Regions from separate parts of the Shinella yambaruensis genome, predicted to be linked through region 2. Evidence: riboswitches for the same ligand, from Rfam matches in the RefSeq annotation. Region 2 holds a riboswitch; each other region holds the start of a gene.
What was found. Region 2 has a riboswitch for cobalamin ahead of WMC41_RS20170 (hypothetical protein). Riboswitches for the same ligand answer to the same signal wherever they lie in the genome.
Positions count from the first base shown of each region.

Region 1 (2,197 bases), 1.9 Mb from region 2:
CACGGCCGGAACGTTGCTGGAGATGTCGCCCGGCTGCGGCGCGCCATAGACCTGCGGCGCCGCGATCAGCACGATGCCGATGACCTTGGCGACGATGTTCTGCTTGAGGAACAACAGGTAGAGGCCGGCTGCCGAAAGGATGACGGTCGCGATCCACCAGACCTGGCGGTCGCCGAGATCGGCGGCGGGGAAGCCCGGAAGCTCCGGCGGCAGGCCGATGGCCGGCAACATGTGCACGGCAAGCCACCCCGCCGCGCCCCAGAGCGCGCCGTTCGCCACCGTGATCGGATGGCCGGAAACGAGGCTGAAGCCGGCGAGCAGCAGGCCGAAGCCGGCGCCGGTGACGAGGTTGGCGAGCAGCGTGCCGGAGAACCGGCTCATGCCGAACATGATGCCGCCCTCCTCGTGATCCTCGCCCTCATGGGCATAGGCGACGGAAACCGGCGAAAGCGCCGAGGCGATGTCCAGGATGACGGCGCCGAGCGAGGAATGGTCCTGCGTCTGTGCGGCGCCCTCCGTACCGGTGCCGGGCGTGGTGCCTTCCGCGGCGGGCGCGGCTTCGTCGCCGCCCTCGAATTCCTCGGCATGCAGGATGAGCGGAACGACACGGGCCTCCTGGGCGGCCGTCATCAGCACGCCGGAGAACAGCCCGGCCACCAGGGCGGCCAGGAGATAACGAACGATCATGTCGAAAACTCCTTAGTGGCAGGGAAAGCCGTAGGAGTGACGCGTATCGTGGGCCGTGTCATGCAGCACGGCGGAATTCGCAAGGCCCGCGCCGAACACCAGGAAGGCGCCGAGCAGGAGAGCGAAAACGCCGGCGACGAGACGGTCGTTGGCGGAAAGGGTAACAGAAGACGTAGTCGAAACAGCCATGACAACCTCCGTGCAGGCGGCGGGGAAACCTCCCCAGGTCGGACGAAATGTCCTTCGCATTGGCTGGCAGGTCTCCTGGCTCGCAGCGTCCGGCGTCCAAAAACGCCTGCGGGTCGCCCTCGCCTTCCCAGGCTCCGGCATCGCGAAAAGGCGGACGATTCGTAGAGAAAGAGGCGTCCAACCCCTGCTGATCGCGATGCCACCCAGTGGCTTTTCCGGCTGGTTGTCACGGCGCGGGGCGAAGGCACCATTGCCCCGTTCCGCGCAGATCCTCCCGTCCGGATGGGCGTCCCTCGCCACTCTACAGTCGCGGGGTCGGCCGTGATTGCAGCGCCCTGGTTGGGTCCGCCGCGTCACATTCCCATTTACTCCCCGATCCGTTTCCGGATCCGGGAACCATCCAATATCCCGGATGATTATGCTTCCGCCCCTGCGAAGTCAATCGACCGGCAGCGTCATCACCTGTGCTGAAACCGCCGTCCGGCCGTCGCGATCTCAATAGCCGGGGATGATCACCACGCCACCGCCGCCATTGTAATAGCCGTCGTCGCGATAGTAGCGCTCGTAATAGCCGTCGACCGGGCCTTCGAGCACGTCGTAGTCCTGCTGGTAGCGGCGCTGGCGATTCTGCCGGGCCTCGGCATATTGCGCGGCCTGCCGGAGAGCGCGGTACTGCTGGCGGGAGAGGTAGCCGTCGGCGCGGTAGCCGGACGCCCCCTGCCAGGCGGCGATCGCGGCGCGGGTGCGCGAACCGAAGACGCCGTCGACGCCATAGGTGTTGAAGCCGAGCATGCTCAGCCAGCGCTGCGCCTGCACGCGGGTCGAACGATCCATATAGGCCTCGCGGCGGTCGACGACCGGCTGCTCGGCCTTCCGCTCGGTTTCAGCGGTGGCCGTTTCGCTTTCCTGCTTCGGCTTGGCCGCCTGCCGGGCCGTGTCTGCCAGCGCCGCAAGGCGCTCGCGCGCATCGGCGACGAAACGGCCGTCCGGATATGCGTCGAGATAGGCGCGGAAGGCCTTTTCCGAACCGTCGAGCACGGCCTTCTGGAAGGTCTCCTCCTCGCGTTTCGCCGCATCGTCGGCGCGCTCGACGGCAAGGCCGCGGTTCTTCGTGTCCGCGTCCTGCGCTTCGTTTTCGCGGGCCGCGGTGTCGTTCGCCTGCGCGGCCCGTTCGGCGGCGGCCGCTTCCTCGGCGCGTTTTTCGGCTTCCTCGGCAAGGCGGGCCGCCTCGGCGGCCTTGGCCTCGGCGTCGGCAGCGGCCTTCGCGGCTTCCGCCTTCAGCCGTTCCACCTCGGCGGCCTTTTCCTCAGCAAGCTTGCGG
Region 1 covers NZ_CP150638.1:2,230,030-2,232,226, forward strand. Annotated here, with positions in the region: gene WMC41_RS11000 (CbtA family protein) at 1-687, opposite strand, end outside; gene WMC41_RS11005 (CbtB domain-containing protein) at 700-876, opposite strand; cobalamin riboswitch at 925-1,292, opposite strand; gene WMC41_RS11010 (peptidoglycan-binding protein) at 1,372-2,197, opposite strand, start outside.
Region 1: another riboswitch for cobalamin. It lies ahead of WMC41_RS11005 (CbtB domain-containing protein); the one in region 2 lies ahead of WMC41_RS20170 (hypothetical protein).

Region 2 (2,197 bases):
CAGCAGCACGAAGCGGATGAAGGAGGGCAGCGCCCAGAGTTCGCCGATCTTCAGCGCGTCGATCTTCTGGAAGCCCTGCACGAAGGCGGTGAGGCCCTCATGCGAGACGCCGCTATGGGTATGCGCGACATAGAGCCAGGCGAGCGCCAGCGTGCGCGGCATCACCTGCCCTTCGATCTCGATGGTCGGAAGCTGGCGATAGAAGCGGCGCGGGAAGTCGCGGCGGACCTCCTGGATCGCCTCTTCGACGACATAGTAGTTGTCGAGCAGCCATTCGGCCGCCGGGGTGATCTGGGCACCCGCCTCAACATCCTTGGCCGTGGCGCGATAGACGCGGAAGATTTCCTTCTCGTTTTCCTTGTGCCGGGCGCGGAATTCGAAGGGCTGGAAACCGGGCAGCGGCGCGCCCTTGTCGCGCGCCAGGGCCTCGCCGCAATCGGCCAGCTCCTCCAGCGTCAGATAGGTGGCGCGGATCGAATCGTTATAGTCGATCTGCTTGGCGTCAGCGTCGCGCGAGGAGGCTTGCGGCGTATTGTGAAGGGGCATGTTTCTGATTCTGGATCCGGCCATGTTGAACCATCCGGCAACGGCCTTTGTGCCGAACGGTTTTTTGCGGGCAGGCTTCATCTCGGTGCCGCGATCAGCCATGGGACCAAACGGCGCCCGGACGACGCGGCTGGGATGGACATGGCTCAAGCGACACGCTGGTTGGCATCCTGGCCGCGTGGTGCATGAAAACGGCATTTTTTAGCCGTAAGGACAGAGACTTGCAACATGTCAACAGGACCGGATGGCGCAGCATTGACCCTCATCTGCGGTTTTGGTGAATCGCACGCTCCGCGTATCGGGCGAAGGGGCGCATAGGACGGGCTGATGCCAAATGCGCGAGGGCGACAAAAGTTCCGGGCGCCCGTGCCGGCCTGTGCATGAGCGATCCCGCCATTGACTTGCAGCCCCGCCCAAGCCAGTCTGCCGGCGTCAGGGTCTTCCGAGTCGATTGGGCTCGGAGGCTAAGAGGGAAGCCGGTGCGATGCTCCGAAAGGAGCGCCAAGACCGGCGCTGCCCCCGCAACTGTGAACGGCGAGCTGCTGTCGCTCCAGGCCACTGGTGGATGTCACCGGGAAGGCGAGACAGACGCGATGACCCGCAAGCCAGGAGACCTGCCCTGACAGTCGTAACGTCCATGGGCGGGGTGTCCCAGTGGTGCGCTTGCTTGTCGCCTCGCGGCGACGTTCCAGCAGCGTGCGTCCGGTCATCCCCCAATTTTCCGATTGGGGAAGAAAATGCTTGCCATCACCAATGACGGTCCTGCCGGCACCGGAAAGCCGGAATCCATCTTCATCTCCTGGCTGCTCTGGCAGCCGCGCGGTGCCGACCTTGCCGTCGAGGCGCTGAAGGAGGTGCAGAAACTTTCGCGCTACGAAAAGGTCGATCCGGATATCGCCCGCCTGAAGGCGCTTTTCGCCTCGCTGGCCGGGTCGGATCGGTTGGTACACTGATCACAGTCGCATAAAGACATATTGACATAAAGATATCTTTATGTGATCTCCGGTGCAGGATCATTGCACCGGAGGGCTTTGCCATGGCCAAATCGCACCTGGACACCCTGTTCGGCCCCGAACTGCCGCGGCGCGACGGGCGCGAGATCCTCGCCGCCCTCAAGGCCGCCGCGCGCGAGCGCATCCTCGTGCTCGACGGCGCCATGGGCACCGAAATCCAGACGCTCAAGCTGGTGGAGGAGGATTTCCGCGGCGACCGCTTCGGCGACTGCGCGTGCCACCAGCAGGGCAACAACGATCTCCTGACGCTGACCCAGCCGGCCGCGATCGAGGACATCCACTACCGTTATGCGCTCGCCGGCGCGGATATCCTCGAGACCAACACCTTCTCCTCGACGACCATTGCCCAGGCCGACTACGGCATGGAGGACATGGTCTACGAGCTCAACCGGGACGGCGCGCGTCTTGCCCGCCGCGCCGGCCTCAGGGCCGCCGAGAAGGACGGCCGCCGCCGGTTCGTCGCCGGTGCGCTCGGCCCGACGAACCGCACCGCCTCCATCTCGCCGGACGTCAACAATCCCGGCTACCGCGCCGTCACCTTCGACGATCTGCGCATCGCCTATGCCGACCAGGTGCGCGGCCTCATCGACGGCGGCGCCGACATCATCCTCATCGAGACGATCTTCGACACGCTGAAC
Region 2 covers NZ_CP150638.1:4,142,484-4,144,680, forward strand. Annotated here, with positions in the region: gene WMC41_RS20160 (GH36-type glycosyl hydrolase domain-containing protein) at 1-546, opposite strand, end outside; gene WMC41_RS20165 (hypothetical protein) at 545-751, shown strand; cobalamin riboswitch at 965-1,182, shown strand; gene WMC41_RS20170 (hypothetical protein) at 1,284-1,499, shown strand; gene metH (methionine synthase) at 1,583-2,197, shown strand, end outside.

Region 3 (2,197 bases), 1.2 Mb from region 2:
GTCCTCCGGCGAATAGGGGCCGGGCTGGTAGGCCGGCGAGCGGATGCCGAAGGCGTTTTCCTCGACGATCCGCCGGTCCTGGTCGTTGGTCTCGGTCCAGACATGGGTGAGCTCGTCGAGACGGTAGTCGACCCCCTCGACGGCGTCCTTGCTGACGAGCCATTTCGTCGTGACCTGCGTCAGCTCGGGACCGAGCGGCAGGACGCGGAAGGTGATGGCGTGGTCGGCGAGCACATGGTTCCATGTCGTCGGATAGTGGAAGAGCAGCAGCGTGCCGATGTGGCTTTCCAGCACCTCATTGGATAGGGGGCGCTGGACGGCCCGGGCCCCGGACATGGTGTAGCTTTCGGCATCCTGGATGAGCGGCATGCGCGCGGCACGGAACTGGCCGGTCGGCGACATCCTGAATTCGCTCGGCAGGCCCGCGGCCTCGCACTTTTCCCAGTGCGCGGCGATGACCGGATCGTCCTTGGCGCCCTGTACGCCCGTCGCGGTCGGCGCCTCGGGGTAGGTGCGGCAGAGTTCGGGATGGTTGGCGGCGCAATGGTAGCACTCGCGGTTGTTCTCCCAGACGAGCTTCCAGTTGCCCTTCTCGACGATCGTGCTTTCGAAGGCGACCTTCGTCTCGCCGAGGCGGTGGCGGGCGAGATAGGGCTCGACCGTGGCGCGGAACGGCGCGAAATCGGGGGCTTCGTCGGCCAGGCAGAGGAAGATGTAGCCGCCGACGGTCTCGCAGTGCACCCGTTTCAGGCCATGCTGGCTCTTGTCGAAATCCTCCGCCATGTGGCGGGCGAAGAGCAGCGAACCGTCCAGCTCGTAGGTCCACTGGTGGTAGGGACAGACGAGCTTGGCCGAGGAGCCCCTGTGCTGCGTGCAGACGCGCGAGCCGCGATGGCGGCAGGAATTGTGCAGGGCGCGCACGGTGCCCGTGCGGTCGCGGGTGATGACCACGGGATAATCGCCGATCTGCACGGTAAAATAGTTGCCGGCCTTCGGGATCTCGCAGTCATGGCCGACGAACAGCCAGTCGCGGTACCAGATCGTCTCCAGGTCCAGCTTGTAATGGTCGGGGTCGATGTAGAAGGCCTGCTCGAGGCTATGGCCCTCGCGCCGGTTCTTGAGCTTGCGGAGCACGTCGCTGCGAATGTCCATGCCGGATCCTCGGATTGCAAATTGGGGATACGGCGCACGGAAGGAGACGGCATCCGGGCGCAAGGCGCACGGACTGCACGCTTCCCGGCCGCCCGCCGCAGCCAGTCACGATCGTTGCCCAAGGCTGGTTTCCGGGCTGAGGAGCGTCCTTGCGGACCATCGCGGCGCCTTCCCGGACATCTTGTCCAGTGGCGTCCTGCCGCGTTTTCTCCAACACCGTTGCGGGGGCAGCGCCGGATTTCAACCGGCTTCCCAATTCTCCGCCTTTTCGGGCGGCACCTCGAGTGTCCTTATCTAAGCGCAAGAATCGGCGAATGACATGCCAGAAAGCGACATGCCATTCCGATTTGACGACAGGAGGAAAACAGCGGGAGCCCGAACGGGCCTTCACAATATTGCATATATTTCAATCAATTATGCAAATTAAACGGGCACGCTGACCGCATCGGAGGCAGGCCGGCCGCCGGGCTGCCACATTTGCCATATTGCGACCCGGCGTACCAAAGGAAACAGGAGCGCCCCGGCAAGGAATGCTTAACGCGGTTTCCATAAACTTGCCGCAGGGAAGCGCGAGGATGGAGTACCGGCGCGTGCAGCAAACCAAGTTCCGTTATTACGACGCGGTCGCCTACAAGCGTGCGAACCAGCCGAAGCCGGCGGTGCATACCGAATTCCTGCGCACCGGCCGCATCGACCGGAACCTCCCCTGGAGCCCGAGCGAGAAGCGTTACCTCACCTACCAGGAGGTGGCCGAGCGCACCGGCCGCAAGCTGGAAAATGCCGGTAACGTGACGCATGACCGCATCAACGGCTTCCACCAGTCGATCCGCTTTCCCAAGCTGATCTTCCACCGCACGCTCGCCCAGACGCCGCATCTCGGCTATTGCCACATCACCGTCGCCAATTCCCGCTTCGCGGAATTCGAGAACGTGCAATGGGCCTTCTACATGGCCAATTTCTTCGCCGAGATCGGCGAGGAGGAGCAGTTCTTCGCCGATATCTCGAAGACCGCGAAGCGCATGTACTTCGCCGTCGCCATCACGCC
Region 3 covers NZ_CP150638.1:754,843-757,039, reverse strand. Annotated here, with positions in the region: gene WMC41_RS03630 (aromatic ring-hydroxylating oxygenase subunit alpha) at 1-1,152, opposite strand, end outside; cobalamin riboswitch at 1,258-1,450, opposite strand; gene WMC41_RS03625 (DUF6656 family protein) at 1,743-2,197, shown strand, end outside.
Region 3: another riboswitch for cobalamin. It lies ahead of WMC41_RS03630 (aromatic ring-hydroxylating oxygenase subunit alpha); the one in region 2 lies ahead of WMC41_RS20170 (hypothetical protein).